4 regions of the Mesorhizobium sp. ESP7-2 genome follow, and region 2 is predicted to be linked to each of the others. Evidence: riboswitches for the same ligand, from Rfam matches in the RefSeq annotation. Region 2 holds a riboswitch; each other region holds the start of a gene.
The links. A riboswitch is a leader RNA that binds a small molecule or an ion and turns the genes downstream of it on or off. The one in region 2 is predicted to bind cobalamin.
Positions count from the first base shown of each region.

Region 1: linked by a shared signal. The riboswitch ahead of LB543_RS28785 (CbtB domain-containing protein) and the one ahead of bluB (5,6-dimethylbenzimidazole synthase) in region 2 are both predicted to bind cobalamin.
Region 3: linked by a shared signal. The riboswitch ahead of LB543_RS09795 (aromatic ring-hydroxylating oxygenase subunit alpha) and the one ahead of bluB (5,6-dimethylbenzimidazole synthase) in region 2 are both predicted to bind cobalamin.
Region 4: linked by a shared signal. The riboswitch ahead of LB543_RS23240 (DUF1636 family protein) and the one ahead of bluB (5,6-dimethylbenzimidazole synthase) in region 2 are both predicted to bind cobalamin.

Region 1 covers NZ_JAIUGQ010000044.1:27,006-34,419, forward strand. The annotation lists gene LB543_RS28775 (MFS transporter) at 1-1,084, shown strand, start outside; gene LB543_RS28780 (aromatic ring-hydroxylating oxygenase subunit alpha) at 1,088-2,257, opposite strand; cobalamin riboswitch at 2,401-2,600, shown strand; gene LB543_RS28785 (CbtB domain-containing protein) at 2,636-2,815, shown strand; gene LB543_RS28790 (CbtA family protein) at 2,831-3,628, shown strand; gene cobU (bifunctional adenosylcobinamide kinase/adenosylcobinamide-phosphate guanylyltransferase) at 3,621-4,136, shown strand; gene cobO (cob(I)yrinic acid a,c-diamide adenosyltransferase) at 4,138-4,752, shown strand; gene LB543_RS28805 (hypothetical protein) at 4,778-5,194, shown strand; gene cbiB (adenosylcobinamide-phosphate synthase CbiB) at 5,117-6,088, opposite strand; gene cobD (threonine-phosphate decarboxylase CobD) at 6,087-7,133, shown strand; gene LB543_RS28820 (tyrosine phosphatase family protein) at 7,130-7,414, shown strand, end outside.
Region 2 covers NZ_JAIUGQ010000009.1:187,711-195,124, reverse strand. The annotation lists gene dxs (1-deoxy-D-xylulose-5-phosphate synthase) at 1-228, opposite strand, end outside; gene LB543_RS12025 (pirin family protein) at 299-1,219, opposite strand; gene LB543_RS12020 (DUF2277 domain-containing protein) at 1,260-1,526, opposite strand; gene LB543_RS12015 (exodeoxyribonuclease VII small subunit) at 1,619-1,870, opposite strand; gene LB543_RS12010 (histone deacetylase family protein) at 1,874-2,800, opposite strand; cobalamin riboswitch at 2,923-3,102, shown strand; partial or broken gene bluB (5,6-dimethylbenzimidazole synthase) at 3,202-3,780, shown strand; gene LB543_RS12000 (hypothetical protein) at 3,948-4,931, opposite strand; gene LB543_RS11995 (TetR/AcrR family transcriptional regulator) at 5,022-5,630, opposite strand; gene LB543_RS11990 (MFS transporter) at 5,750-6,970, shown strand; gene ribB (3,4-dihydroxy-2-butanone-4-phosphate synthase) at 6,990-7,414, opposite strand, start outside.
Region 3 covers NZ_JAIUGQ010000007.1:137,160-144,573, reverse strand. The annotation lists gene LB543_RS09820 (alpha-glucosidase family protein) at 1-1,426, shown strand, start outside; gene LB543_RS09815 (ABC transporter ATP-binding protein) at 1,456-2,568, shown strand; gene LB543_RS09810 (DUF680 domain-containing protein) at 2,651-2,899, opposite strand; gene LB543_RS09805 (DUF680 domain-containing protein) at 2,966-3,172, opposite strand; gene LB543_RS09800 (DUF680 domain-containing protein) at 3,245-3,448, opposite strand; cobalamin riboswitch at 3,942-4,144, shown strand; gene LB543_RS09795 (aromatic ring-hydroxylating oxygenase subunit alpha) at 4,259-5,506, shown strand; gene LB543_RS09790 (hybrid-cluster NAD(P)-dependent oxidoreductase) at 5,527-6,627, shown strand; gene LB543_RS09785 (hypothetical protein) at 7,148-7,414, shown strand, end outside.
Region 4 covers NZ_JAIUGQ010000028.1:55,280-62,693, reverse strand. The annotation lists partial or broken gene LB543_RS23265 (four helix bundle protein) at 1-229, opposite strand, end outside; gene LB543_RS23260 (NADH-quinone oxidoreductase subunit C) at 315-917, opposite strand; gene LB543_RS23255 (NuoB/complex I 20 kDa subunit family protein) at 922-1,503, opposite strand; gene LB543_RS23250 (NADH-quinone oxidoreductase subunit A) at 1,494-1,859, opposite strand; gene LB543_RS23245 (winged helix-turn-helix domain-containing protein) at 2,192-3,391, shown strand; cobalamin riboswitch at 3,421-3,628, shown strand; gene LB543_RS23240 (DUF1636 family protein) at 3,666-4,094, shown strand; gene cobW (cobalamin biosynthesis protein CobW) at 4,096-5,133, shown strand; gene LB543_RS23230 (cobaltochelatase subunit CobN) at 5,151-7,414, shown strand, end outside.

The DNA.
Region 1 (7,414 bases), on a different contig from region 2:
CATACCGATCCAGGCCTACGAGATCCTCCATAACGAGCAGATCGTCTCGATCCTCTATACCGTCGTGTCCATGCTCGGCCTGTCGGTGACCTTGTTCATGCCGATGCTGATCCGCCGCTTCGCGCGGCGCTGGGTCTACACGGCGGGCGCCTGCCTGCTCGCCATCGGCTCGCTGTTCTTCGTCACTCATACGCTCGCCGGGCAAGTGGCCGGGATGCTGTGCCGGGTGATGGGTGCCAGTGCGCTTTCGATCACGCTCAACCTCTACATCATGGACCACATCCGCAAGACCGACTTCATGCAAGCCGAATCGCTGCGCATGGCGTGGTCGATGGTCGCCTGGACGGGCGGGCCGACGCTTGGCATCTTCCTCTATGCGCATTTCGGCATCTACGCCGCGCATGGCGCGGTGGCGGTTTTCGCCATGGCCTTGCTGGCGCTGTTCTGGACGTACCGGCTGGGCGACAACCCGTCGATCCGCCCCGGCAAGACGCGGCCGGCCAATCCGCTCGCCAATATCGGCCGCTTCGTGGCGCAGCCGAGGCTCAGGCTCGCCTGGCTGATCGCCTTCGGCCGATCCTGCTTCTGGACGACGTTCTTCGTCTATGGACCGCTGTTCATGGTGATCACCGGCGAGGGTGAACTGGCGGGCGGCCTGCTGGTCTCGGCCGGCAATGCGCTGCTGTTCATGGCGATCTTCTGGGGCAAGGCGGGAAAGCGCTTTGGCGGCCGCCGGACCATGACATTTGCCTATTTCGCCATGTCGGCGTCGCTGCTGGCCGCCGGTGCCGTGGGCGAAACCGTACCGCTGCTCACCGGCGCCTTCCTGCTGTGTGGCGCCTTCTTCACCATCGCACTCGATGCGCTGGGTTCGACCGCCTTCATGCGCTCGGTGCGCTCCTATGAGCGCGCGCAGATGGCGGCGGTCTACCGCACCTATCTCGACTTTTCCGAACTGACGCCGCCGCTGGTCTATTCGGTGGTGCTGGCCTTCTTCGGACTGGGATCGGTGTTCGTCACGCTCGGCCTGCTGGCAGCGTTTTGCGGCTTCATGACCTGGCGCTATCTGCCGAAATCCCTCTGAAAATCAGAGCGAAAGCGCCGTATGGCGCTCGCGCACCCAATTGTGGAAACGATGCAAGTCGTACTCCTCGGGCATCAGCACGCCGGCTTGATGGCGCATCGAGCGCAGGCCCTTCTGGTTGACCTCGCAGATGGCGGCATCCTCCTCCAGCACCTGTGTGCCGAAGGCGACGATGTTGTCGATGTCGGTCTCGGCGAGCGCCTCGGGCGCGAACAGCCATTCGGCGGTCAATTCGGTCTGCTCCGGGCCGAGCGGCACCAGCCGCACGGTCCTGACATAGTCGACATGGCCGACGATGAACATCGAGGGCAGGCTGGTGACGTAGGTCTGGCCAGCGGTTCGTTCCGCCTGCGTCAAGCCCGGGAAGACCGGCCCGTGCGTCCGCCCGTCACGCGACCATGTTTCAGCCCCGGCGCGCAGGCCGCCCGAAAACTCCGGCGCATCATTGGCGGCATGGCGCGCCCATTCGGGATCGTCGTGCCGGCTCATCAGACCGCGGCCATAGATCGGCACAAGCCGCGACAGGTCCTTGTGAACGCCCGGGCAGTGCAGGCATTCGTTGAAGTTTTCCCAAAAAATCTTCCAGTTGCAGTTCATCACCTTGCGCAGCACATGGCCCGACACCAGCGTGTCCAGCGGCCAGTTGCCGAGGTCGCCGGAGGCCGGGTCGAAGGATGACTGCGCCGAGCCGGCGGCATCTTCAGCAAGATTGGCGAAGACGAAGCCCCGCCACACCGAGAGTGCGACGCTATAAAGCGGATAATCGGCCTTGTCGAAGCCATCAGGCAGCGACTTCGATGGCACGCGCACAAGGTCGCCGTGCAGCGAATAGGACCAGGCATGATACGGGCAGGTGATCAGCCGCGCCTTCAGCCGTCCTTCGCTTTCCTGGCAAAGCTGCGAGCCGCGATGCCGGCACGTGTTGTGGAAGGCACGCAACGCGCCAGTCTCGTCGCGCAACACAAGAATTTCCTGCGTACCGACGCGGAAGGTGCGGAATGCCAAAGGCTGGGCAAGGTCGGCCTCGCGGCAGACGAGCAGCCAATTTCTGTACCAGATGGCGTCGAGATCACGCTGATAGTTCTCCTGATGCCAATAGGCCGATGAGGGCAGCGACGGCTCGGTTCGGGTCAGGCCGTTATAGGGCTCGCGCTCGCTGGCATCGGGCTGCATGGCTGGCTTCCTGTGAGGGTTGCCAGCCGACACCCGGCCATGGAGTTTGTCAATCAGGACGGGATGGGAGCGGCTTTGCCGATACGACGCTCCTGCGCTGGCGGCTGTCGGAATTTGGTTTGCCGCGCGCGGCGAATTTCCCTATAATCACCAGCGTCGTCGGTTCCTTTTTGGAGCCAAGAGGGAATGCGGTGCGGACAGGAATTCCTGTCTAATGCCGTGGCTGCCCCCGCAACTGTGTGCGGTAGTCCTCTCCATATGCCACTGAAGGTTTTCCTTCGGGAAGGTGGGGAAGGGCGCTTATCCGCGAGCCAGGAGACCTGCCGGCGACAGGAAACTGACTTCGATGCCCTCGGGTGGAGGGCGAAAGGACAAGACATGACTACCGCTTCCGTCTCCCTCGGCGCCTCCGTCTCCTCGCAGTCGCGCTTGATGCAGCTCGCGCTCGCGGCGCTGCTCGGCATCTTCGTCGTCGGCTTTGTCGGTTTCTCGCATATCGATGCGGTCCACAATGCCGCCCACGACTATCGCCACTCGATGGCGTTTCCCTGCCACTGACGAGGATCTGACTTCATGAATCTGTTTCGCAACGTCGTGTTCGTCGCGGCGATCGCGGGGCTCGTGGCCGGTGTCGTTCTCGCCTGCATGCAGGCCTATGCGACAGTGCCGCTGATCCTCAAGGCGGAGGTCTACGAAAAGGCCGGCGGCGGCCATCACCACGACCATGGCGCGGCACCCGATACCAGCGCCGTAAGCACGGTCGCGCCCGCTGGGAATGCGATGAGTTCTGCCGCGCCAGCAGCCGTCGAAGCCAAGACGCCGGCGGAGGAAGACGAAGCCTGGGCGCCGGCCGACGGTTTCGAGCGTTTCGCCTTCAGCGTGGTTGCCAATATCGTCACCGGCATCGGTTTCGCGCTGGTCCTGGTCGCGGTTTCCGAGTTTGCCGGCGGCATCGGCAATTGGCGCCAGGGCGTGTTCTGGGGGCTGGCCGGCTTTGCCGTGTTCACGCTGGCGCCTGGCCTCGGCCTGCAGCCGGAATTGCCGGCAATGCCGGCGGCCGATCTTCTTCCGCGTCAGATCTGGTGGACGGCAACGGCGGCGGCGACCGCCATCGGCCTTGGCCTGATCGTGTTTCGCAGATCGCTGCCGTTGACCATCCTCGCCGTCTTGCTGATCGTCGCCCCGCATGTCGTCGGCGCGCCGCAGCCCGCCAGTTTCGAAACACCGATCCCGGAAGGCCTGCACCATCAGTTCGTGGTGGCGGTGACGGTGACCAATCTGGTGTTCTGGCTGGTGCTCGGCGCCGTCGTCGGCGTGGTGCGCAGGCGCTTCACCGGCACGGCGACCAGCCTGCGCGACAGCTTTGCCTGATCGCTGCAAGCTGACTTTCATCATCGGTGGCGCGCGCTCCGGCAAGAGCCCCCACGCCGAAACCCTGGTGGCGGCATTGCCCTCGCCATGGGCCTATATCGCCACGGCGCAAGCCTATGACGACGAGATGCGCGAGCGCATCGCGTTGCACCGCTCGCGGCGCGGCGAAGGGTGGTCGACCATCGATGCGCCACTCGACCTTGCCGAAGCGCTGGAAGCCTTGCCGGATGATCAGCCGGTGCTTGTCGACTGCCTGACGCTGTGGCTGACCAATCACATGTTGGCCGATCACGACGTTGACGCGGCGTGCCGACGGCTGGCGGACGTGCTGTCGCGGCCGCGCGGGCCGTGGTTCGTGGTATCGAACGAGGTCGGGCAAGGCATCGTGCCCGACAATGCGCTGGCGCGGCGTTTTCGCGACGACGCCGGCCGGCTCAATCAGCGGGTCGCCGCAGTCGCCGACACGGTGCTCCTGATGGTGGCGGGGCTACCGCTCAAGGTGAAGTGAAATGACTGACATCGACGACAAGGATGAAGAACGCCATCGCGCCAAAATGGCCAAGCGCAAGGCGGTGCAGGACGCCGAGGTTGCTGGCAAGACGATCGAGAAGGGGTTGCTGATCGTCAACACCGGTCCCGGCAAGGGCAAGACCACGGCCGCCTTCGGGCTGGCGCTTAGAATGCTCGGCTACGGCAAGCGCGTCGGCGTCGTCCAGTTCATCAAGGGCAGATGGCACACCGGCGAGAAGGACGCTTTCGCCGCCTTTGGCGACCGGGTCGTCTGGCACGCCATGGGCGAGGGTTTCACCTGGGAGACGCAGGATTTGAAGCGCGACATCGCGGCCGCCGAGGCTGCCTGGGCCAAAGCGCGGGAATTGATCGACGATCCCTCGATCAGCCTTGTCGTGCTCGACGAACTCAACATCGCGCTGCGCTACGATTATCTCGATCTCGACAAGGTGGTAGCGGCGCTGAAGGGCCGGCGCGAGGGCCTGCATGTCGTCGTTACCGGCCGCAACGCCAAGCCAGCGCTGATCGGGGCCGCCGATCTGGTCACCGAGATGGGCGTGACCAAGCATCATTTCTCGGCGGGCGTGAAAGCTCAGCAGGGGATCGAGTTCTGATTGTTCACCAACCGGAGGCTGTTCATTGGAGCAAGCAGTAATCGTCTATCTTCTTCTCAGCGATGGTCAGTTCGGAACGCCACAGGAACGAGAAACCATTATCGCTCTTGAGCAGAGACTGGAGCAAGCTGTCGGGAACGCATCCGCAGGCGAGTTTGATGGCGATGAATTTGGTGGGGGCAAATGTGTCCTCTACATGTATGGACCGGATGCCGAACGACTTTTTGCTGTCATCGAACCCGTGCTCAAATCTTCTCCTGCAGCTACCGGTGGCTATGCGATCAAAGGTTCGGGAAGGCAGCAAATCCAAATGCAAAAGAGGCCCGTGTTAGCTGGTGAGGCAGTTCGCAACCGCTCCGGACGATCACACTACAAAAACAACGACCGAGACCAGCCCAAACAGGCCAATCAGCAGATAATCGGCGACTCGATAGAGGGTTAGCGCCCGCCTTATGTCGAGGCTGTCGGCTTCGCGCCGGCCGCCTTCGCCCATGAAAATGTCGTCCACCACCACGCCGCCATAGCTGCGTGGCCCGGCGAGCGCCAGGCCAAGCGCGCCGGCCATCGCTGCTTCCGGCCAGCCGGCATTGGGCGAGCGGTGTTTTTTCGCGTCGCGCCGTACCGCCTGCCAGGCATTGCTGGGGTCGGTGCCCTTAACCAGGAAAGCCGCCAGCACGATCAGCAGCGCCGTCAGCCGTGATGCCGGCAGGTTGATCCAATCGTCGAAGCGCGCCGCCGCCCAGCCGAAGGCCTCGTGGCGTGGGGTGCGGTGGCCGATCATCGAATCGGCGGTGTTGGCCGCCTTGTAGGCGGCGCCGCCGGCCAGCCCGCCGACGCCGATCCAGAAGGCTGGGGCGACGATGCCATCGGAAAAATTCTCCGCCAGGCTTTCGATCGCGGCACGGCAGACGCCGGCGCGATCCAGCGTTTCGGGATCACGGCCGACGATCCGCGAGACGGCGGCTCGGCCCATGTCGAGGCCTCCACTGTCGAGCGCGTCGGCGACGGCTTCGACATGTTCATAGAGGCTCTTCTGCGACAGAAGCGATGTCGCCAGAAGGACGGCAATGATCCACCCCAAGGGGACGAACCAGAGTAGAACAAGCTGCACGCAAAGACCTGTTAGCGCCGGCATCAGCACAATGACCAAAAGCGCCTGGACACCGCGTTGACGACGCAGCGCGTCGGGATCAGTGGCGCGGTTGAGGCTTAAGTCGAGAAAGGATATGAGCCTGCCGAACCACGTCACCGGATGGCCGATGGCGCGAAACAGCCAGTCGGGATAACCGAGGGCGAATTCGACAACCAATGACAGGAAAGCGATCAGGACTGACATGAGGCTTCTTGAAGGAGCGGTGGACCATGGTGGAAGTCTTGGCCGGGCAAGGGCGCTTTTCCCCAGTGCCGTGCTGCCTTTCGTCGACCTCTCGACCGGTATCAATCCGCACTCCTACCCGCTTTTCGACCTGCCCGCCACCTCCCTGTGGCGATTGCCGGAGGCCGCGCGTGGGCGCGAACTGATTGAGATCGCGGCCAAGACATATGGCGCGCCTTCCGCAGGAAACGTCGTGGCGGCGCCCGGTACGCAGATCCTGCTGCCGCGGGTGACTTCGCTGGTGAAGCCCGGCAAGGCATTGGTGCTGGGGCCGACCTATGCCGAACACGCCCGGGCGGCCGCGATTGCCGGGCACGAGATGGTCGAGGTCCGTGACTTCGCGGCGCTGGCCGAAGCCGACCTCGCCATCATCGTCAATCCGAACAATCCGGATGGGCGCATCATCGAGCGTGACCGGCTGCTGGCGCTGGCTGCCGGACTTCGCGCCAAGGGCGGGCTGCTGGTCGTCGACGAGGCGTTCATGGATGTCGGCCCACGCGAGCACAGTCTCGCCGCCTACGTCGGCCAAGGTGGCATCATCGTACTGCGTTCCTTCGGCAAGTTCTTTGGTCTGGCCGGTCTACGGCTTGGGTTCGCGCTTGCCGATGCGCCGACGGCTGAACGGCTGAACATGCAGTTCGGGCCGTGGGCCGTCGCCGGACCGGCACTGGAATACGGCATCCGCGCGCTCGCCGATCTCGACTGGCAGGATGCGATGCGGACGTCGCTGGCGGATGCCGCGGCGCGGCTCGATGCGCTGTTCGGTCGTTTCGGCATTCGCGTCGCGGGCGGCACCACATTGTTCCGCTATCTCAGCCTGCCCGATGCCGCCGGCCTGTTTTCCGCGCTTGGCGAGAGCGGCATCTTGCTCCGGCATTTCTCCGACCGGCCGCATGTCCTGCGCGCCGGTCTGCCGGGGAGTGAGGAGGAATGGCGCAGGCTTGAATCCGCTCTTGCGGACTGGGCGTCGCGGCGCGAGGATCGGTCGAAAGGTTCGAAACAATGATCCATGTCTGCTCGCTGGCGAAGATCGAGGAAACCGTGGCCAGGACCGGCGCCGACCGCATGCTGTCGCTGCTTGCGGCCGGCACCGAGGTGGTGCGTCCGGCTTCGATCCCCAGGGAAAACCACCTGCATCTGGTCATGCATGACATCGCGGTGGCGCAGGAGGGCATGACCATGCCGGGCGAGGAGCATGTGCGCAACCTGCTCGATTTCGCGCGCCGCTGGGACCGGGTGAAGCCCATGGTCGTGCATTGCTATGCCGGCATCAGCCGCTCGACCGCT
Region 2 (7,414 bases):
TGTGTTGAAGACATAATGCAGCGCCACCGTCAGTTCGACCACGCCAAGGCCGGCACCGAGATGGCCCCCGGTGCGGGAAACGGCGTCGACCAGTTCGGCCCGAAGCTCGGATGCCAGCTGCGGCAATTCGCTCTCGGCCAGCGTGCGCAGGTCGGCCGGGACGCGAACCTTGTCGAGAAGCGGCGTATGCAGCGTTGCGTTCACGTTGGGTCCAGACTTTCTTTTCATCGGCGGGATAGGCCGCCGGCCGCCGAAAGTAAATGCGTGTCGGTAACACGGATAGTCAGTCCCTCACCGCTCAGCCTTCCGGCAGCGGAATGAATTCTTGCTCATCGCCGGGGACGATATCGAAGCGGCCGGTCTTCCATTCCTGCTTGGCCTGCTCGATGCGCTCCTTGGACGAAGAGACGAAATTCCACCAGATGTAGCGCTTCGAACCGAGCGAGGCACCGCCGAACAGCATGAAATGCGCACCCGTCGGCGACGATATGACGATCTCGTCGCCGGGACGGAACACCAGCAGCCGTTCCGCCGGAAAGACGTCGCCTGAAATCGAGACCTCGCCCTCCAGCGTGTAGATGGCGCGCTCTTCCGCATCGGCCGGGATCTTGACGCTGGCACCGGGCGCAAGCCGCAAATCAGCGTAGAGCGTTTCGGAATCCGCCCGCACCGGGGACCGCAATCCTTGGAAATCACCGATGACGACACGGCCGCTGACGCCCTCGGCATCGATCTCTGGAAGTCGCAGCGCAGCTGTGTTCTCGAACACCGGCGCCACCTCTTCCTTGCCGTCGGGCAGCGCCAGCCACGTCTGCAGGCCGGAGATCGACATTGGCGCGCCGCGCAATTCCTGCGGCGTGCGCTCGGAGTGGACGATGCCGCGGCCTGCGGTCATCAGGTTCACGTCGCCGGGCTCGATCACCATTTCGGTGCCGAGCGAATCGCGGTGCCTGATCTTGCCGTCGAACAGATAGGTTACGGTCGACAGGCCGATATGCGGGTGCGGACGAACGTCGAGCGCCTGGCCGGCGCGCATGATGGCGGGACCCATTCGATCGAAGAAGATGAACGGCCCGACCAGGCGCCGCTTGGCGGTCGGCAAGGCGCGGCGCACCTCGAAGCCGCCAATATCCTTGGCGTTCGGGATGACCATCAGCTCGATCTGGTCGCTGGCGAAGGCATCGCCGGCCTCAGGGTCTTTCCCCGGGAAGAAGCTCATGAACTCTCCTGGTCAGCGGTCAGTGGGCGCTTTGGGCATATCAGGCGAACCGGATCGCCGCCTTTGCTCTTAGTTTAGCCGCCACCTCTTCGCGATTGCGCGGATGCTGGTGGGTTTCGAGCGAATCGAGAAGCTCGCGTGCCGATGCCGCGATGGCGTCGACCGCGTGATCAAATGCATGCTGGTTCTTGGCGGAAGGCCGCGTCGTACCGCTCAGCTTGCGGACAAACTGGAGTGCCGCGTCGCGGACTTCGTCATTGGTTGCCGGCGGATCAAAATTGAACAGGGTCTTGATGTTTCTGCACATCGCTTCCGTATCTCCTCTTGTCCGTTTCAATCGGGACGAACTGTATCCTCGATCATGATCGTGTCCAAAAATCGGTAAAGCTGCTCGGCTCCCTAGTCCGCGTCGAGCGGCTCGGTTCCAACCGGCTTGCCGTCGCGCGACAGCCTGATCTTCTCGACCTTGTCCTCAGCGGCCTTCAGCAACCGGTCGCAATGCATCTTCAGCGCCTCGCCGCGCTCGTAGATCCGGATCGACTGGTCGAGCGGCACGTCGCCACGCTCCAGATCATCGACGATCTTCTCCAGAGCGTCGAGTGCCTGTTCGAAGCTCATCGCCTTGACGTCTTCGTTGATCTCACCAGTCATCATTCATCCTTTCATCAGTCGCCCGACATGGGCGGCGACCGAAAATGCCAATCCCTGCAGATCGTAGCCGCCCTCGAGCAGGCTGACGAGCCGGTTGCCGCCATGGCGTGCGGCGCGCTGCATCAGCTGGCCGGTCGCCCAGTCGAAATCGTCCTCGGTCAGATTGATTTCCGCCAGCGGGTCGCGATGGTGCGCGTCGAAGCCGGCCGAAATGATGATCAGGTCGGGCGCGAAATTGTCGAGTGCCGGCAGCACGCGCGACAGGAAGGCATCGCGAAACACCTCGCTGCCGGTCCGCGGCGCCAGCGGCGCGTTGACGATATTGCCAGCGCCGGTCTCGTTCTTCGCGCCGGTGCCGGGATAGAGCGGCATCTGGTGTGTCGAGCAATAGAGCACCGAGGGATCGTCCCAGAAAATATCCTGCGTGCCGTTGCCGTGATGCACGTCCCAGTCGACGACGGCGACACGCTCGGCGCCATGCTTCTTCTGTGCATAGCGCGCAGCGATTGCCGCCGTATTGAAGAAGCAGAAGCCCATGGCCGTGGTCTTTTCCGCATGGTGCCCAGGCGGCCGGGCGGCGACGAAGACATTGTCGGCGCGGCCCGCAAAGACGTCGTCGACGGCGGCGTTGGCGGCGCCGATCGCCGTGGTCGCGGCCTGCCAGCTCTTCGGGCTGGCGGTGGTGTCGGCATCGATGCGGGCAATGCCTTCGTCGGGGATGGCGGCGCGGACACGCGCGACGAAATCGGCGGGATGCGCGTAAAGGATGGTCGCCTCGTCGCCTTGCGGTGCCTCGACGCGGTCGAGCGCGGCGAAAGCTTCGTCGTCGAGCACGCGTTCGATGGCGCGCAGGCGGTCGGGCCGCTCGGGGTGACCGGGCGGGGTGATGTGTTCGAGAAAGATCGGGTGCGTGTAGAGACGAGTGGCCATGTCCCCCTATCTAGTGCCCCGGCGCGGCGATGGCCATGCGTTGCGGCCTGATCGCTGGGGAAAATCGAACCTGCGTCCATTCATGTCGCTGCGGGCATTGGCGTCGCCGGCCATTCGGCGTAAGACTGCCGCTACTGCCTGGTGCCCGCGAAAGCGGGAGAATCGGGAACACGGTTTGATACCGTGGCGTGCCCAACGCTGTGAGGGGGACTGCGCCGGTAAGTGCCACTGTCGATGACGGGAAGGCACCGGACGTGGGTTGATCCCGAGCCAGAAGACCGGCCTGGCAGGCATCGTCATCCGCATGGTCAGGCGGATGACGTCAGAGCGACGTGCGTTCTCTTGGACGCACAAAGTACGCTCTGAAAATTTGAACTGCTGCAATCGCAAGGGGACAAGCGATGCCGGAAGATATGACCGCTGCAATGGGCGATGGATTCGACCAGATTGCGCGCGACGCGGTTTACCGCGCCATGTTCACGCGGCGCGACGTGCGTAGCCATTTTACATCGGAGACGATCGACGACGAGGTGCTGGCGCGGCTGCTGCTTGCCGCCCATCACGCGCCGTCGGTCGGCTTCATGCAGCCCTGGAATTTCATCGTCATTCGCGATGCCGCGCGACGGGGGGAGGTGCGCGACCTGTTCTTGGCCGCCCGCGAACAGGAACTGCCGGCAATCGAGGCAGACCGGCGGGCGCTCTACCGCAAGCTCAAGCTCGAAGGCATTTGCGAAAGCGCGCTCAACATCTGCATCACCTGCGACCGCGAGCGTTCGAAAGGCTCGCCGCTGGGACGCTGGCACAATCCGGAAATGGATCTCTACAGCACGGTCTGCGCGGTGCAGAATTTCTGGCTGGCGGCACGCGCCGAGGGCGTTGGCGTCGGCTGGGTCAGCATCATCGAGACGCAAGCGCTGAAAAGCCTTCTATCTATCCCCGAGCACGTGACGCCGATCGCCTATCTCTGCGTTGGCCGTGTTTCCGAGTTCGCGCCCAAACCCGACCTCGAAACGCATGGCTGGGGCCGACGGCTGCCGCTGCCCGACCTGATCATGAGCGAGACGTTTTGCGGCCAGGGTGAGGCGTCGCTCAAATCCACGGTGGCCCGCCTCAACACCGTAGCCGCTGCGCCGGCAAACCCCGCCGATCAGCGCGTCGCGCCGGCCGTACCCCAGCGCGAACCGTCGAAGGTGGAGAGCGCCTTGTCCTTGAGTTCCCGGAACTTTGACGAGGCTTCGGCGAGCCGGGCGTCCCAGGCGGCATCGGGGACCTGGCCCTCGATGGTCTTGAAATAGACCTGCATCAGGCAGGCAATGGCGAACGGCTCGATGAAGGCCGCCTTGAAAGCCCAGGCAAAGACGATGGCCAGAACGAAGGCCCAACCGGCGAGCTGACCGGGCATGACGTAAAGAATAGTGGCTGCCGGCGCCAGCATCAGCAGGAAGATGACAAAGGAGACGCCCCACATGATGACCGCCAGCCAGACCGCGTTCCTGACCATTGTCTTGCCGTTCTGGGCGTAGAGCACGACGCCTTGCCGCGCCGTCTCGAACGGCGAGGACGAATTGATGCGGATGTTGTAGCCGAGAATGATCTCGTCGACATAGGTGAGCGACAGGCGGATCACCGTGTTGATGAACGAGACCAGGCCGCTCAGGCCCGGAATGGGCAGGAAGGCTGCGATGCCGCCGAGCAGGCCGGTGATGGCGCGGATGGCGCCCTTGACCAGTTGGTCGACGACGAAAAGGATGTTCGCCTCGGCAAAACGCTCGGTCACAATCTCTCTTGCGTAGGCGATCTGGTTCTGGCTGTCGGGAACGTCATGGCCGTCGATCAGATGAACCATGACGGCGATGTGACCCGCCTTGACGACGTAAAGGATATATTCGCGGATCCAATAGACGGCGATCGAGACGAGGCCGAAACCGACCACGCCACCCCACATGGCGAAGGACAACGGTCCATCAGGATCGGTGGAGATATGGCCGACGCCATAGCCGACGGAGGCGCCCGTGCCGGTGGCCATGATGTAGGCCAGCGTGATGCCGAAATAGACGATCATGCGAAAGACAATGAAGGGCCAGGTCCGCATCATGATGGACACCGACCTGCCGATATCGAAATCCCACATGCCCGAATCTCCCCTCAGAGATGGCTGTGGAGGATGCGCTCAAACCGGCTATTGTCAATTGCAGGCGGCGGCGGGAGGCGCCACGGTGGCTCAGTTTGGCCGCGCTTCCGGCTTCTCGAGCAGGCCTTCAAGCAATTGCTTGAAGGCTGCCACCACCTTCCTCGACGTCGCTTCGGGATCGTTCGAATTGGCGATCCGCTGCGCGGCCTGACTGCTCGCCCCATTGATCAGCCGCGCCGCGGTCTCCGGATCGAGGCCCGGCACGACCACCCCCTCCTCTTGCAGCGCGGTCAGATGATCGGTCATTGAACCGACGCAGGCATTGGCATTTGACCACTGTGCCGGATCGCCCAGCACCGCCGGACCGTCCCGGAACATGATGCGCTGGATTTCCGGCTCGAGCGCCATCTCGATATAGGTGGTGCATTCGTCGACGAAATGCTGCCAGCGGGTCGGCGCCCTCGACGCGACCTCGTTCACCCGCGCCGCCATTTCAGCATCGATTTGCGCGATAACCGCCTCAAGCAGTCCCTTCTTGTCGCCGAAGTGATGATAGAGGGCGCCGCGCGTCAGTCCGGCCGACGCGGTGAAATCGTCCATCGACGCTTCGGCGTACCCGATGGTGCCAAAGGCTTGGCGCGCCGCGGCGATCAGCTTGGCGCGTGTCTCCGCGATCATCTCCTTGCGTGGTCGATGCATGTCCTGGCCTTATCTACATACGCCCCGTATGCCAATTGACATACGCGACGTATGGTCTATTTAACACTCATACGTCCCGTATGTAATCGTCGAGTCGCTCCTTGTCGAGGAACAGGATCATGCAAAACCCCTATTCGGAAATCTTTCGCGCCCCCGGAGCCAAGGGCTTTGCCGCCGCCGGCTTCATGGCGCGCCTGCCGATCGCCATGGCGCCGATCGGCATCGTGGCGATGTTGTCGCAGACGCGTGGCGAATACTGGCTGGCGGGTGCGGTTTCCGCGACATTCGCCTTGGCCAATGCTTTCCTGGCGCCGCAAATATCGAGGTTGGTCGACCGCCTCGGCCAGACGCGGGTTGTCGTACCCACCACCATCATCTCCGTGCTCGCATTCGCGGCCCTGATCGCATCGGCCAACCGGGATTGGCCGGTATGGACGCTGTTCGTGTCGGCACTGCTGGCCGCGGCAATGCCAAGCATGCCGGCCATGGTGCGGGCGCGCTGGACCGAGATTTTCCGGGGCCGGCCCGAGATGAACACCGCCTTCGCCTTCGAGTCGGCGGCGGATGAACTGGTCTACATCGCCGGCGCATCGCTGTCGGTGGGCCTCAGCGCCGCGCTGTTCCCGGAAGCGGGCGTGCTCGTCAGCACGCTGTTCCTCGCCCTTGGCTCGACAGCCTTCATCCTGCAGCGTTCGACCGAACCGCAAGTGCGACCGGTGGACCATGGCTCAACGGGCTCGGCAATCCGCCGGGGGCCGGTTCAAATCATCACCTTCGCCATGATCTTCATCGGCGCGACTTTCGCGACGACGGAGGTGAGCACGGTGGCGATCACCAAGGAATTCGGCCAGCCGGGCGCCGCAAGTCTCGTCATCGGCGTCTATGCGCTGGGGTCCTTCGTGCTCGGCATCATCATCGGCGCGCTCAACCTGAAAGCACCGCTGCAGCGCCAGCTCGCCATCGCGGTCGCTTTGGTCACGCTCGGCACGCTGCTGCCGCTTACCGCCGGCACCGTGCCTGCGCTCGCGCTGACTGTCTTCATCAGCGGCGTGGCGATCTCGCCGACCTTCATCACCGCCTTCGGCCTGATCGAACGGCATGTCCCTGAAACGATGCTGACCGAAGGCATCACCTGGGTGATGACCGGCATCGGCATCGGTATGGCGCTGGGCTCTTTCGCCGCCGGTGCGGTGGTAGACGCGTTCGGCGCCCAGAGCGGGTTCTGGGTTTCGGTGGCGTCAGGCGTTATCGCACTGGTCACGGTGCTGCTCGGCCAGCGCAGCCTCGCTACCCACGAATGCGAGCTGGAAGGATGCGAGGCGGCAATCCCGGCCGAATGACAGCCAGGATTTGTCGAGCTTAGATAATCTCGGTCTTGGCGATATGAATGCCAAAACCCTCGAGACCGACATAGTGGCGCTCGCGCGAGGCGATCAGGTTGATCGAGGAAATGCCGAGATCCTTCAGGATCTGCGCACCAAGGCCGATCTCACGCCATTCGCTCTCGCGCCGGCGCGCCTCTTCATGGTCCTCGCGATCGCCCGGCGCCGGCCGGTTGCGCTCCTGGTGAGCGACGCCGACCGAGCCCTCGCGCAGATAGACGATGACGCCGCGCTTGCGCTCGCCCATCGCCTTCATGATGGCATCGAGCCGGTGGCTGGTGCCGAACACGTCGGTCACCACATCCTCCGAATGCAGCCGCACCGGCACCTCCTCGCCGTCGCGAATGTCGCCGAAGACGATGGCGACGTGATGCATCGTGTCCCAGGGCAGCGTGTAAGTGA
Region 3 (7,414 bases), on a different contig from region 2:
GGATTATTGCGACGTCGACCCGATGTTCGGCACGCTGGCGGATTTCGACGCCCTGACGGCGGAGGCACACCGGCTGGGTCTCAAGGTGATGATCGACGAGGTGCTGTCGCACACCGCCGACATCCATCCCTGGTTTGGGGAAAGCCGCTCGAGCCGCACCAATCCGAAGGCCGACTGGTATGTCTGGGCGGACGCAAGGCCCGACGGCACGCCGCCCAACAACTGGCTGTCGATCTTCGGCGGCTCGGCCTGGCAATGGGACACCAGCCGCCAGCAATACTACCTGCACAATTTCCTGGCCGAGCAGCCGGACCTCAACTTCCACAGCCGCGAGGTCCAGGATGCGCTGCTCGACGTCACCCGCTTCTGGCTGGAGCGCGGCGTCGACGGCTTCCGCCTCGACACCATCAATTTCTACTTCCACAGCCAGGGGCTGGAAAACAACCCGCCGCTGCCGCCGGAACAGCGCAATGACCAGACGGCGCCAGCGGTCAACCCCTACAACTACCAGGATCATATCTACGACAAGAGCCGGCCGGAGAACCTCGCCTTCCTCGAGCGCTTCCGGGCGCTGCTCGACGAGTATCCGGCCACCGCCGCGGTCGGCGAAGTCGGCGATTCGCAGCGCGGGCTGGACGTGGTCGCCGCCTATACCGCCGGCGGCAAGCGCGTGCATATGTGCTATTCCTTCGACTTCCTGGCGCCGGAAAAGATCAGCGCCGCCAAGGTCCGCTCGGTGCTGGAAGCTTTTGGCAGGGTGGCCAGCGACGGCTGGTCGTGCTGGGCGTTTTCCAACCATGACGTGATGCGCCCGGCTTCGCGCTGGGCCGCCGACGAAGCCGACCCGACCGCTTATCTCAAGGTCATCTCGGCATTGCTGATGTCGTTGCGCGGCTCGGTCTGCATCTACCAGGGCGAAGAACTCGGGCTCGGCGAGGCCGATCTGCGCTTCGAGGACCTGCAGGACCCCTATGGCATTCGCTTCTGGCCCGAATTCAAGGGCCGTGACGGCTGCCGCACGCCCATGGTATGGGATGGCAGCGCCAGGAATGGCGGCTTCTCCCAGGCAAAGCCCTGGCTGCCGGTGCCAGCCAAGCATCTGTCAAAGGCGGTCAACGTGCAGCAAGGTGACCAAACCTCCCTGCTCGAGCATTACCGGCGCTTTCTTGCCTTCCGCCGCGCCCATCCGGCGCTGGCCAAGGGCGACATCACCTTCATCGAAAGCCAGGGCGACACCGTCGCCTTCACGCGCCGGGCGGGCAATGAGGAGGTCGTCTGCGTCTTCAATCTGGCTGCCGCGCCGGCGAAGGTTGACCTCGGCAACCGAACCCTGCAACCTTTGGCGGGACACGGGTTTTCCGTGCAGGCGGGCACCGGCTCGATCGAACTCGGCGGTTACGGCGCCTGGTTCGGGCGCATAGGCTGAAACATCCGAAGAATCACTGGAGGAAATCAATGGCCGATGTCAATTTGAGGCAAGTGAAGAAGTCCTACGGGAATCTCAACATTCTCCACGGCATCGACCTCGACATCAAATCGGGCGAGTTCATCGTCTTCGTCGGTCCGTCGGGCTGCGGCAAGTCGACCTTGCTGCGCTCTATCGCTGGGCTCGAGGAAATCACCTCGGGTGAACTCAGGATCGACGGCCAGGTGGTCAACGACGTGCCGCCGTCGAAGCGCGGCATCGCCATGGTGTTCCAGTCCTACGCGCTCTATCCGCACATGACCGTCTACGACAACATGGCCTTCTCGATGAAGATCGGCAAGGAAAGCAAGGCCGAGATCGACAAGCGGGTGCGGCAGGCCGCCGAAATCCTGCAGCTGACCAAATATCTCGACCGCCTGCCCAAGGCGATGTCGGGCGGCCAGCGCCAGCGTGTCGCCATCGGCCGCGCCATCGTGCGCAATCCGAAAGTGTTCCTGTTCGACGAGCCGCTGTCGAACCTTGACGCGGCACTGCGCGTCGCCACGCGCATCGAGATCGCCAAGCTCAAGGAATCCATGCCCAACACGACCATGATCTACGTCACGCACGACCAGGTCGAGGCGATGACGCTGGCCGACCGCATCGTCGTGCTCAAGGACGGCCACATCGAGCAGGTCGGCACGCCGATGGAGCTCTACAAGAACCCCGGCAACCTCTTCGTCGCCCAGTTCATCGGCTCGCCGGCCATGAACATCCTGCCGGCGACGGTCGACAAGACGGGCAACCCAACCATCATCAGCCATGTCGGCGGACGCAAGGCGACGGTACCGATCGCGACGCCTGCCTCGGCAAAGGGAGCGGCGGTCAGCTTCGGCGTGCGGCCGGAAGATCTCGCGATCGCCAGTGGTAGCGACTATCTGTTCGAGGGGACGGTCGATTATCTCGAGCAGCTCGGCGAGGTCCAGCTGGTCTATATCGACATCGGCCGGGCCGACCTGCCGCTGGTGACCAAGTTGCCGGGCAATGTCGAGGTCAAGCGCGGCTCGACGTTGCGGCTGACCGCCAATGCCGGCGACCTTCATATCTTCGATGCCGACGGTCGCTCCTTTGCCTTGCACGAAGTCGAAGCAAAGGCGGCCTGAGACCAACTGTTCTCGACAACGCAAAAAGAGCGGCGGGCATGGCCCGCCGCTCTTCTTTGTCTATGTCTATGGTCCGGATCTGTTAGTTGTTGCCGAACAGATTGCGATCGGCACCCTGATGGGCCGGCTTCTGCACGTCGCCGGACGAATTGAGCAGCTTGTAGACGGGCGAGTCGCTGTTGCGGATCGAACCCGTATGCGACGTGTCGACATTGACGGTCGACGACGCAGTGGGCTGATTGGCGCCATTGGAGCCATAGTTGTCGCTGCCGGCGAAGGCGTTGCCGGAGAGGGCCAGAACGGCGGCGGCAGCAATGAGGATCTTGTTCATTTTAAGTACTCCTGATTTCTTGAATTCCACGAGCGGCGGGCTAGCCCGCCGCTCGTGGACGGGCCGTTAACGGCCGAAGAGGTTGCGATCGCTGCCCTGCTGGGCAGGCGCCTGCGTGGCCGAAGCCGACTTGCCGATCGACGCTGTGTTCGAGTTGTCGGTCGAAGTGACAGCGGCCTGGTCGGCGCCGCTCGAACCGTAATTGTCACTGCCGGCGAAGGCGCTGCCGGAGAGGGCCAGGACGGCGGCGGCAGCAATGAGGATCTTGTTCATTTTAAGTACTCCTGAATTTGTGGCATCCACCGGCGCGGCAGGGTCGCCCCGCCGCGTGCCCGGGATCGGCTGTTAGTTGTTGCCGAAGAGGTTGTGGTCGGCGCCCGTCACAGGCGCATGAGCAGCCGGCTCCGACTTGCCGGTCGAAGCGGTGTACGAGCTGTCCACGGCTGCTGCGGGCTGATTGGCGCCGTTCGAACCGTAATTGTCGCTACCAGCGAAGGCGCTGCCGGAAATCGCCAGAAGGGCGGCGGCAGTGAGAACAATCTTTTTCATTTTGGGTACTCCAGTATTTTTCCGTCCGTCTAGCGGCGTGTCTTGGGATTAAAATCGCGTCGTTCGGACAGCCCCGATGTGGGAGAGCCCCACGGCCGTTTCCAATCACGAAGTTGTTCAGCGTGGACCATGACTCCACTACTTGAAATTGTACCAGGGCTTTCCACATCCGCTCTTTTTCTTCGTGATATCAATTGGTTATCTAAAGCCAACGCCTCGATCATCAACTGTGTCGGAGGCTCGGCGTTCACACCGTCTTGCACGCACCGTCAACAGAAACGAACCGTTCGGTTCGATTTTAGACTCTGCTAATAGTCACTTTTTGAAACCGTTAACCTTCTCGTCCGCGGCAAAGGGGTCGAAAACGGTGCCGGCGCGTCTGCCGACGGAGGTCGATTCCAACGGCTACGACCCTGTCACGACGATCCAGCGTGCGTGTCGCGCCGCATGGATGCGATGTCGCTTTCGTGCCGATGTCGCAAAGCCTGTCGTGATTAGATCAGGCATCTCAGGTGCCGCTGCGTGACGACGGAGCGGAGAATTGGGAAGCCGGTCAGATTCCGGCGCTGCCCCCGCAACGGTGGTGGAGTTCAAGTCGCAACGGGAGACCACTGGGCGAAGGCCTGGGAAGGTGTCGCGATGGTCCGCAAGGACAACTCCAGAGCCCGGAAACCAGCCCGAGATGGCTAGAACTCGACTGATCGCGGTGGGCGGTCAAGAGGCGGATGGTGTTTGTCCGGCTTTTTGCCGATCTGCGTCCAGTCCTTCCTCAATCACCACCAGTTCAGTCCTTGAAACTGAGGACAGGACATGGACGCGCGCAACGACATGCTGAGGCTCTTGAACAGCCGCAAACAAGGCTTTTCGCTGGAACAGCCCTTTTACACCGACCCGGACTACTTCAAGCTGGACATGGAGCTGATCTGGTATCGCGACTGGCTGTTCATCGGCCATGATTGCGAATTGCCCAAGCCGGGCAGCTTCATCACCGTGCAGATCGGCGATTATCCGGTCGTGCTGGTGCGCGATCAGCAGGGCAAGATCAACGCCTTCCATAATTCCTGCCGCCATCGCGGCAGCCGCGTCTGCAACACCGACAAGGGCATGGCCGCCAAACTGGTCTGTCCCTATCACCAGTGGACCTACGAGCTCGACGGCCGGCTGCTGTTCGCCCGCCAGATGGCCGATGGGTTCGACAAGAGCCAGTTCGGGCTGAAGCCGGTCGCCTGCGAAAGCGTCGCCGGCTATGTCTTCATCTGCCTGGCCAAGGAGCCCGCCGACTTCGCGCCGATGCGGGCGATGATCGAGCCCTATCTGAAGCCGCACCGGCTCAGCGAGGCCAAGATCGCCTTCGAGAGCACGATCATCGAGAAGGGCAACTGGAAGCTGGTCTGGGAAAACAACCGCGAATGCTATCATTGTGCGGGCAATCATCCGGAGCTGTGCAAGACCTTCCCGGAAGCACCGACCGTGACCGGCGTGCAAGGGGCCGACAGCGATCCGGAGATGCTGGCGCACTGGGCGAAATGCGAGGCTGCTGGCCTACCCAGCAAATTCCGCATCGACCCGGCCGGGCAATACCGCGCCACCCGCGCGCCGCTGCTGCGCGATGCCCAGAGCTACACGATGACCGGCAAGCGGGCGGTGAAGAAGAACCTGTCCGACAGCGTCTCGGGCGACCGGATCGGCACGCTGATGCACTATCACTACCCGACAACCTGGAATCATATCCTCATCGACCATGCCGTCACCTTCCGCGTGCTGCCGGTCAGCGCCACGGAGACGGCGGTGACGACCAAATGGCTGGTACACAAGGATGCGGTCGAGGGCGTCGACTACGATCTCGCCGAACTCACCCATGTCTGGACCGAAACCAACGACCAGGATCGCCGCATCGTCGAAGAGAACGCCTTCGGTATCCTATCGCCCGCTTACGAGCCCGGCCCCTATTCCGAGCTGCATGAGGGCGGTGTGATCCAGTTCGTCGACTGGTATGCCCGCTTCATCGGACCGCGCCTTGCCGAAGGTGGCCGGCCTGCGCTGCGCAGCGTCGCATGAGAGGCTGAGGGATGAATGCGATGACCGACCTTGGCCTTTATCGTCATCTCGACCAGATGGCGCCCTGGAACGACAGGCTGCAGGTGCTGGAAGTGACCGGCGTCAGCGACGAGGCGCCGGACGTGAAGACCTTCACCTTCCGGTCCGACAACCAGACCTGGTTCCGCTACAAGCCAGGCCAGTTCGTGACGCTGGAACTGCCGACGCCGGACGGACCGCTGATGCGTACCTATACGCTGTCGTCCTCGCCGTCGCGGCCGTTCTCGATCGCGGTGACGGTGAAGGCGCAGGCGGGCAGCGTCGGCACACGCTGGATGTTCGGTCACCTGGCGCCGGGCTCGCACGTCAAGGCCTATGGACCAGGCGGCGACTTTTCACTGCACAGCCATCCGGCGGCGAAGTATCTGTTCGTCTCGGCCGGTTCCGGCGTGACGCCGATGATGTCGATGCTGCGCTGGCTGAACGACTGCGCGCCATGGACCGATGTCGGCTTCGTCAACTGCGCGCGGCGCCCGGAAGAGATCATCTTTCGCAAGGAGCTCGAGCTGCTCGGTGGCCATATGCCGGGCCTGTCGCTCGGCTTCATGATCGAGGAGCGGTCGAGCCGCGAGGGCTGGTACGGCCATATGGGCCGCATCGACGCCATCCGGCTGCCGCTCCTGGCACCCGATTTCCGCGAACGCGAAATCTTCTGCTGCGGCCCAGATCCCTTCATGCGCGCCGTGCGCGGCATGCTGGAAGCCGCCGGCTTCGACATGACAAAGTACCATCAGGAGAGCTTTGCCGCACCGACCGTGGAGGAAATCCCGGCGCCGTTCGCGGCGCCGGCGCAGGACGGTGTGGCTATCCCCGTCGAAGCCGCGACGCCGATCCGATTCGCGCTTTCGGATGTCGACGCCGAATGCGTCGCCGGCCAGACCGTGCTGCAGACGGCGCGTGCCTCGGGCGTGCGGATACCGGCGGCCTGCGAATTCGGCCTGTGCGGAACCTGCAAGGTGAAGAAAGTCTCCGGCAGCGTCGAGATGAGCCACAATGGCGGCATCCTCGATCATGAGGTCGACGATGGCTTCATCCTGGCCTGTTGTTCCAAGCCATTGTCGTCGCTGGAAATCGAGGCTTGATACCGAACTGATCGCAGAAATGGTCGGCACCTTGCCGGCACAGCTTGCCTTGCCGGGATATCGTTTTCGAATCCCTCGATGGCGAGGCCGTGGTGCTCAACCTTGCCAATGGCAAATATTTCGGCCGTCGCGGCAGTTCCGCCAATGGGACGATCAGGCGACGGTCGCCGCCTATGGCGCATTGCCTTTCCAGCTTGTCTCGGCGGAATTCTTGCTCATTGGCTGATAACGGGAAGGCGCCACGATGCGCGATTAACAGCCCTTTAGGTAATCCCCGCTAGCTTTCAGGGTCAGTTCCAGCGATTTCGGGGGCAGCGGGTGATCGATGTGAGCACTGCCGTGGGGCGGCACCGGTGGCACCTATCTCGATGCTGCTTGATACGCTGGGCGCGACCGCACGATCGGCTTCTGCTTTCGACCACATCGGCTCGGGTTCCTCAATTACAGAGGCAGGCGTAGCTGTGCTCCCAGGATTTCGTCGTTCTGCGTAAAAGTGATGTTTGTTGGAGCGGTCCCGAGCGTGGCAAATGTAAGAAACATCAATACCGCGACTGGCTTTGCGTCTTCGATCGGAAGCTTGTCAGCGGTCTGGCTTGTTGCGACCGTGGTGGTGTTCTCGCTTTTTATGCCATGGGCAGCCGGCGACAATACCGATGTTAGCTGGCTCATTCTTATCTGCGAAAAGGTTCTTGATGGCCAGAAGCTCTATGTCGATATTCTAGAAACCAATCCACCTTTTTCCGTCGCCCTCTATATTGGGCCGGTATGGCTGTCTCAAAGGCTCGGC
Region 4 (7,414 bases), on a different contig from region 2:
TTTCGCAGCAAGCCAACCCGGCATGCCAGCAATATGTGCGTTTCCAGTTCCTTCAACGAACCTTGCGCCATGCGCAAAAATTGAACGAACGAACCTCTGTTTTCCCGACCGTATCCTCCGCGACATTCGCAGCGATCGAAACCGCCGATCGGCGCATCTGAGAGGTCATGTAGATCTCTTCCTTCGGGAACTCCTTGGTGTGGCGGTAACAGTCCTCAGCGAGCGTCATCGCCGATTGCCACACCTTCAAGTCGCGATAAGATTCGATCCGTTGCTCCAACTCTTCTCCTACTGACTACTCACTACTTCCCTACTCACTGTTTCGCTTTTTCATCCCCGGGCAGCACATAGTCGGTGCCTTCCCAAGGGGAAAGAAAATCGAAATTGCGGAATTCCTGCTTGAGCTCGACCGGCTCGTAGATGACGCGCTTGGCCTCGTCGTCGTAGCGCACTTCGACGAACCCGGTCAGCGGGAAATCCTTGCGCAGCGGATGGCCTTCGAAACCGTAGTCGGTCAGCAGGCGGCGCAGATCGGGGTGGCCCGAAAACAGCACGCCATAGAGATCGTAGGTCTCGCGCTCGAACCAGTCGGCGCCGGGATAGATGCCGGTGATCGACGGCACCATCGTCTCCTCGTCGGCCTGCACCTTGACGCGGATGCGCACATTCTGTTTCGGCGACAACAGGTGATAGACGACGTCGAAGCGCTTGGCCCGCGACGGATAGTCGGCGCCGCAGACATCGATGATCGATATGAACTGGCAGCGCGCATCGTCGCGCAGGAAAGTCATCACTTCGACCAGATCGCCCGGCTCGACCTGGACGGTGAGCTCGCCATAGGCGAGCACCGCATCGCCGAAGCGGCCAGGCAGCTTCTCGCCGAGATAGGTCGACAGTTCGCTAAGGGATGCGGCCATTGATTTACCGTTCGATCGTGCCGGTGCGGCGGATCTTCTTCTGCAGGAGAAGAATGCCGTAGAGCAGGGCTTCGGCGCTCGGCGGGCAGCCGGGCACATAGATGTCGACGGGCACGACGCGGTCGCAGCCACGCACCACCGAATAGGAATAATGATAATAGCCGCCGCCATTGGCGCAGGAGCCCATCGAGATGACGTAGCGCGGCTCCGGCATCTGATCGTAGACCTTGCGCAGCGCCGGCGCCATCTTGTTGGTCAGCGTGCCGGCCACGATCATGATGTCGGACTGGCGCGGAGACGCGCGCGGCGCGACGCCGAACCGCTCCGAATCGTAGCGCGGCATCGAGGTGTGGATCATCTCGACCGCGCAGCACGCCAGGCCGAAGGTCATGAACATCAGCGAGCCGCTGCGCGCCCAGGTGATCAGCGCCTCGGTCGAGGTGACCAGAAAACCCTTGTCGGCAAGCTCGTTGTTGATTTCGAGGAAGAAGGGATCGTCCTGCCCCACCGGCTTGCCGGTATTGGGATCGATGATACCCTTGGGCTTCGGCGCGACGAGGGTGCCTGAACTGTCGTTCAATCCCATTCCAGCGCTCCTTTTTTCCATTCATAGGCGAAGCCGATTGTCAGCACTGCCAAAAACACCATCATCGACCAGAAACCGAGCATGCCGATCTTCGAGAAGGACACCGCCCAGGGAAACAGGAAGGCTACTTCGAGATCGAAGATGATGAACAGGATCGACACCAGGTAGAAACGGATGTCGAACTTCATGCGGGCGTCGTCGAACGAGTTGAATCCGCATTCATAGGCGGACAGCTTCTCGGGATCCGGGTTGCGGTAGGCTACCAGGAACGGCGCCGCGAGCAGCGCCAGGCCGACCACCAGCGCCACGCCGATAAACAGGACGATGGGCAGGTACGAACTGAGGAGTGCGTTCATGCAGCGGCTTTCCGTTGGCGCCAATCCACGTTGATTACAGCACCGGACCTTAATGCGGAAGCGTGACAGATTAACCGCTGAACCGTTTTAAGGAGCCTATGCTGCAACGCGGCGAGGGTTAGCGCAGCACTTCCAGCGAAGCAAGTCAAACCTTGTTCAAAACACCGAGCTGGACGGCAATCCGGGAGAAACTGGTCCCATATGCTCCTGTTTGATTTCCTTCGTCTTTTACTCCACTTTTCTCTCCTGACAAGGTTGCCGCCAAAACCCTGCTAGCATGGACAGGAATCACCCCCCGCAACGCCAGACAGGTCCACCAGAGACGCATCCGCATGAAGGAAAAGATCTCGCTTGCCGCCGCCCGGCGCATCGCGCTCGCCGCTCAGGGATTTCTCGATCCCCGCCCCGCCGGCACGCCCGACCGCCGCCACTTCGCCCGCGTTCTGTCTCGCACCGGCCTGCTGCAGATCGATTCCGTCAGTGCGGTGGTTCGCGCCCATTACATGCCCCTCTATTCGCGTCTTGGCCCCTATCCCCTCGCTTTGCTCGACAATGCCGCCGTGACGCGAAAGCGCACTGTGTTCGAATACTGGGCGCACGAGGCCTCGTTCCTGCCCGTCGAGACCTACCCGCTGATGCGCTGGCGCATGCGGCGCGCCGAGCAAGGCGATGAAATGTATCTGGGGCTGGCCAAATGGGGCCGCGAGCACGCCCCCTATATAGAAGAGATCTACCGCGAGGTCGTGGCACGCGGCCCGATCGCCGCTTCCGCGCTGGAAGGCCAGAAAGGCTCCGGCGGCTGGTGGGGCTGGAGCCACGCCAAGCACGCCTTCGAATGGCTGTTCTGGGCCGGGCGCATCACCACCGCGCACCGGCGCGGCTTCGAGCGCTTCTACGACCTGCCGGAGCGCGTGCTGCCGCAGGCGATCCTCGACCTGCCGGTACCGACCGCCGAGGATGCGCATCGCGAATTGCTGCGCATCTCCGCCCGCGCCCATGGCGTGGCGACATCGGGCGACCTGCGCGATTATTTTCGACTCTCCCCCGCCGACATGAAAGGCCGCCTGGAGGAACTGGTCGAGACCGGCGAGTTGCTGCCGGTCCGTGTCGAGGGCTGGGACAAGCCGGCTTACCTCCATAGGGACGCGCGCTTGCCACGCAAGATCGAGGCCCGCGCCCTGCTGGCGCCGTTCGATCCGGTCGTCTTCGAGCGCTCGCGCAGCGAGCGGCTGTTCGATTTCCACTACCGTATCGAGATCTACACCCCGGCCGACAAGCGCCAATATGGCTACTATGTCCTGCCCTTCCTGCTCGGCGACAGGATCGTGGCGCGCGTCGACCTCAAGGCCGACCGGCCGGCAAGTGTCCTGCGTGTCCATGCCGCCTACGCCGAGCCCGGCGCACCGCCCGAAACCGCCGCTCAGCTCTCCGAGGAATTGAAGCAGATGCAGGGCTGGCTTGGCCTCGAACGCATCGAAGTGACGCCCGCCGGCGACCTGGGCCCGGCGCTGTCCGACATCGCGGTGTCGTAAGCTCGCGTTGACACCGCTGCCCGCAAGAGCCTAAATCCAATCCAGACGGTCTCCTCTCGGCAAAGGGAGGGGCCAAGAGGGAATGCGGTGCGGGATTGAAAATCCCAAATCCGCGGCTGTCCCCGCAACTGTGAGCGAAGAGCCAAGGCCGAAAGCCACTGGGATTGTCCCGGGAAGGCGGCTACCCAAGGCGATGACCCGCGAGCCAGGAGACCTGCCGTCTGGAATGCAAGAATCCGATCGCCCGGCGGGTTTTCCGGGCAAGGAGCCTGATTTGGATCGCGACAGCAGTTTTTCGGCTGAAACAACGGACATTTCGTCCGGCGGGGATGATTCCCTGGCCGGCATCACTGTCATCGTCTGCGCCTCCTGTCGCGACGAGACCGGCCCCGATGCTCATCCCCGGGCCGGCGAACTTTTGGCTGAAGATACGCGCCAAGCCGCCTCGGGCGACAACATCCGCATCCGCACCGTCGAATGCCTCGGCAATTGCAAGCGCCGGCTGAGCGCCGCGATCCTGCGCGACGGATGCTGGAGCTATGTGTTTGGCGATCTGACCCCGACCAGCGGTGCCGATCTCGTCACCGGCGCGAAACTCTTCGCCACCTCCAGCGACGGCCTCATTCCCTGGCGGGGCAGGCCCGATAGCCTCAAACGCGGCCTCGTTGCCCGCATCCCTCCCCTCGACATGCTGAAAGACTGATATGACCGCATCCGTTTCCCGCGTTCCCTGCACCGTCGTCACCGGCTTCCTCGGCGCCGGCAAGACGACCCTTGTCCGCCATCTTCTGGAAAACGCCGGCGGCAAACGGATTGCCATCATCGTCAACGAGTTCGGCGACATCGGCATCGACGGCGAAATCCTCAAGGGCTGCGGCATCGACACCTGCCCCGAGGAAAACATCGTCGAACTGGCCAATGGCTGCATCTGCTGCACCGTCGCCGACGATTTCGTGCCGGCGCTCGACCAGATCCTGTGCCTGACGCCGAAGGTCGACCATATCCTGATCGAAACCTCGGGCCTCGCTCTGCCCAAGCCGCTGGTCCAGGCTTTCCAGTGGCCGTCGGTGAAGAGCCGCGTGACCGTCGATGGCGTCATCGCCGTGGTCGACGGTCCCGCACTTGCCGAAGGCCGGGTTGCCAACGACATGGAAGCCCTGCAGGCGCAGCGCGCCGGGGATGAAAGCCTCGACCATGATGATCCGGTCGAGGAAGTGTTCGAGGACCAGATCGCCTGCGCCGATCTGATCATCCTGTCGAAGAGCGACCTGATGGACGCCGACGGCTCGGCCCGCGCTAACAGCATCATCGGCGAACACGCCGCCCGCGCCGTGAAGATCGTGCCGACGTCTCATGGCAAGGTCGATCCCTCGGTGCTGCTCGGCCTCGGGCTCGCCGTCGAGGACGATATCGAGAACCGCAAATCCCATCACGACGGCGCATTCGACCACGAGCATGACGACTTCGACACGTTCATCGTCGACATTCCCTCGATCGCCAATCCCGACGAGCTGGCAAAGCGCGTCGCCGCGGCCGCCGAACAGGAGAACGTGTTGCGGGTGAAAGGCTTCGTCGAGGTCGGCGGCAAGCCGATGCGGCTCCTGCTGCAGGCCGTCGGCCCGCGCGTCAATCATTACTATGACCGCGCCTGGAGCGCCGAGGACGACCGCCGTTCGCGCCTGGTCGTCATCGGCCTCAAGGGGCTGAACCGTCCTGCGATCGAACGCATCCTCGCCGGCTGATTTCAGGCACAGCCGCGATGCACATCCTCACCACGACCTCCGCCTCGCTCGACGACCTCGCCGAGCCTGTCGATCTCAGGCAGACACCGGCGGATATCGTGGCCCTGTCCTTCACCGACAGCGACCTCGCCGGGCTGGCGGCGGCATGGAAGGCCGACGCCGATCGCCTGCCCTCGATGCGGCTGGCGGCACTGCGCGACCTGCGCCATCCCATGTCGGTCGACCTCTGGGTCGACAGCGTCGCCCGCCACGCCAAGGTCGTCCTGGTGCGTATCCTCGGCGGTTACGACTGGTGGCGCTATGGCTGCGACCAACTGGCGGCAATTGCCCGCGAACGCGGCATAAGACTGGCGCTGCTTCCCGGTGAAAGCCATGACGAGGATCTCAGGCTGATCGAAGCCTCGACGCTGCCCCGCGCCGAACTCGACGGCCTGCTCGGCTATTTCCGCGAGGGCGGCCCGGCCAATATGAACGCGCTGGTGCACAGGCTGGCGGGCCTGGCCGGACAGGATACATCAGTCGCCAGTCCGGTCAGCGTGCCGAAGGCCGGTTACTATCAGTCTGGAATGGGGGTCGCAGAGAAGCCGGACCTTTCAAATGTCAGCGCCCCCATCATCCCGATTCTCTTCTACCGATCGATGCTGCTCGCGGCCGATGTCGCCCCGATCGATGCGCTGGCCGAGGCTTTGCGCTCCCAGGGACTGGCACCGGTCCCGATCTTTGTTTCCAGTCTCAAGGATCCGCTGTCCCTGGCATTCGCCGAAAATGCCGTCGCATCGCTGAAACCGGCCGCCATCATCGCCGCGACCGCTTTCGCGTCCGGCGCCGAGGCCGGCGTGGAAACCCTGTTCGACCGCGCCGGCGTGCCTGTCTTCCAGGTCATCGTCGCCACCACACGCCGCGACGTCTGGGAAAACAACCAGCGCGGGCTGGCACCCGCCGACCTTGCCATGCATGTCGTGCTGCCCGAACTCGATGGCCGCATCCTTGCCGGCGCCATTTCCTTCAAGGGCGAGAGTGATGTCGACCCGGCGCTGGGCCACCGTGCGTTGGCCAACCAGCCGCAAGCGGATCGTGTGGAGCAAGTGGCTAAGCGCGTAGCGGCCTTCATCCGTTTGCAAGAGACCCCGCGCGCCGAACGCAAGCTGGCGATCCTCATTCCCGATTACCCCAGCGCCCCTGGCCGCACCGGCTATGCGGTCGGGCTCGATGTTCCGTCCAGCGTGCTGGCCATGCTGCACGACTTGAGCGAACAGGGCTATGCCGTTGAAGGGATTCCACAAACGCCGCGCGAGTTGCTGGATTTGCTGGAACGCGGCGACGGTGGGCTGGGGCTGGAAGACTACGACTCCTTTTCGACGGAGTTACCGTCAGCGGCGATTGCCGCGATAGAGGCTGCCTGGGGCAGAACGGAAAGCGTGACAGGTCTTCGCGAGGCGCCCCCCTCTGTCCTGCCGGACATCTCCCCCTCAAGGGGGGAGATTGGCAGCTCCAGCGCCCCGTCCATCCCTGCAATGTTGGCATTTGGCGAAAGCCGTGACGACAGCGCAATCTCCCCCCTTGAGGGGGAGATGTCCGGCAGGACAGAGGGGGGCGCCTCGCGCAAACCTTCGCTATCAAGCAAGAAACACTTCCCCTTCCGCGCCGCGCATTTCGGCAACATCACCGTGGCCCTCGCTCCCGACCGCGGCCGCTCCGCCGACCGCCGCGCCGACTACCACGATCCGACGCTGCCTCCGCGCCACGCTTTGATCGCCTTCGGCCTATGGCTGCGCAGATCGCTCGGCGTCCATGCCTTGATCCATGTCGGGGCCCATGGCACGCTGGAATGGCTGCCCGGCAAGACGGTGGCGCTTTCGCAAAACTGCTTTCCCGAAATTGTGACCGGCTCCCTGCCCGTCATCTATCCCTTCATCGTCTCCAACCCCGGCGAGGCGGCACAGGCCAAGCGGCGCATTGCCGCCGTCACCCTTGGCCATCTGCCGCCGCCGCTGACAGGCGCCGGGCTGGACGAGGACCAGCACAAGCTCGAACGGCTGGTCGACGAATACGCCCAGGCCGACGGCCTCGACCGCCGCCGCCGCGACCGTCTCGCCAGGTTGATTGTCGAAACCGCGCAAAAGACCGGTCTCGCCTCCGAAGCCGGCGTCGCCGCGACCGACGCGCCCGATGAAGCGCTGCGCCGCATCGACGCCTGGCTCTGCGACCTCAAGGATTTCGCCATCAAGGACGGGCTGCATGTCTACGGCCGTGTCCCAGACGACGAGCCGGACCCCATGCG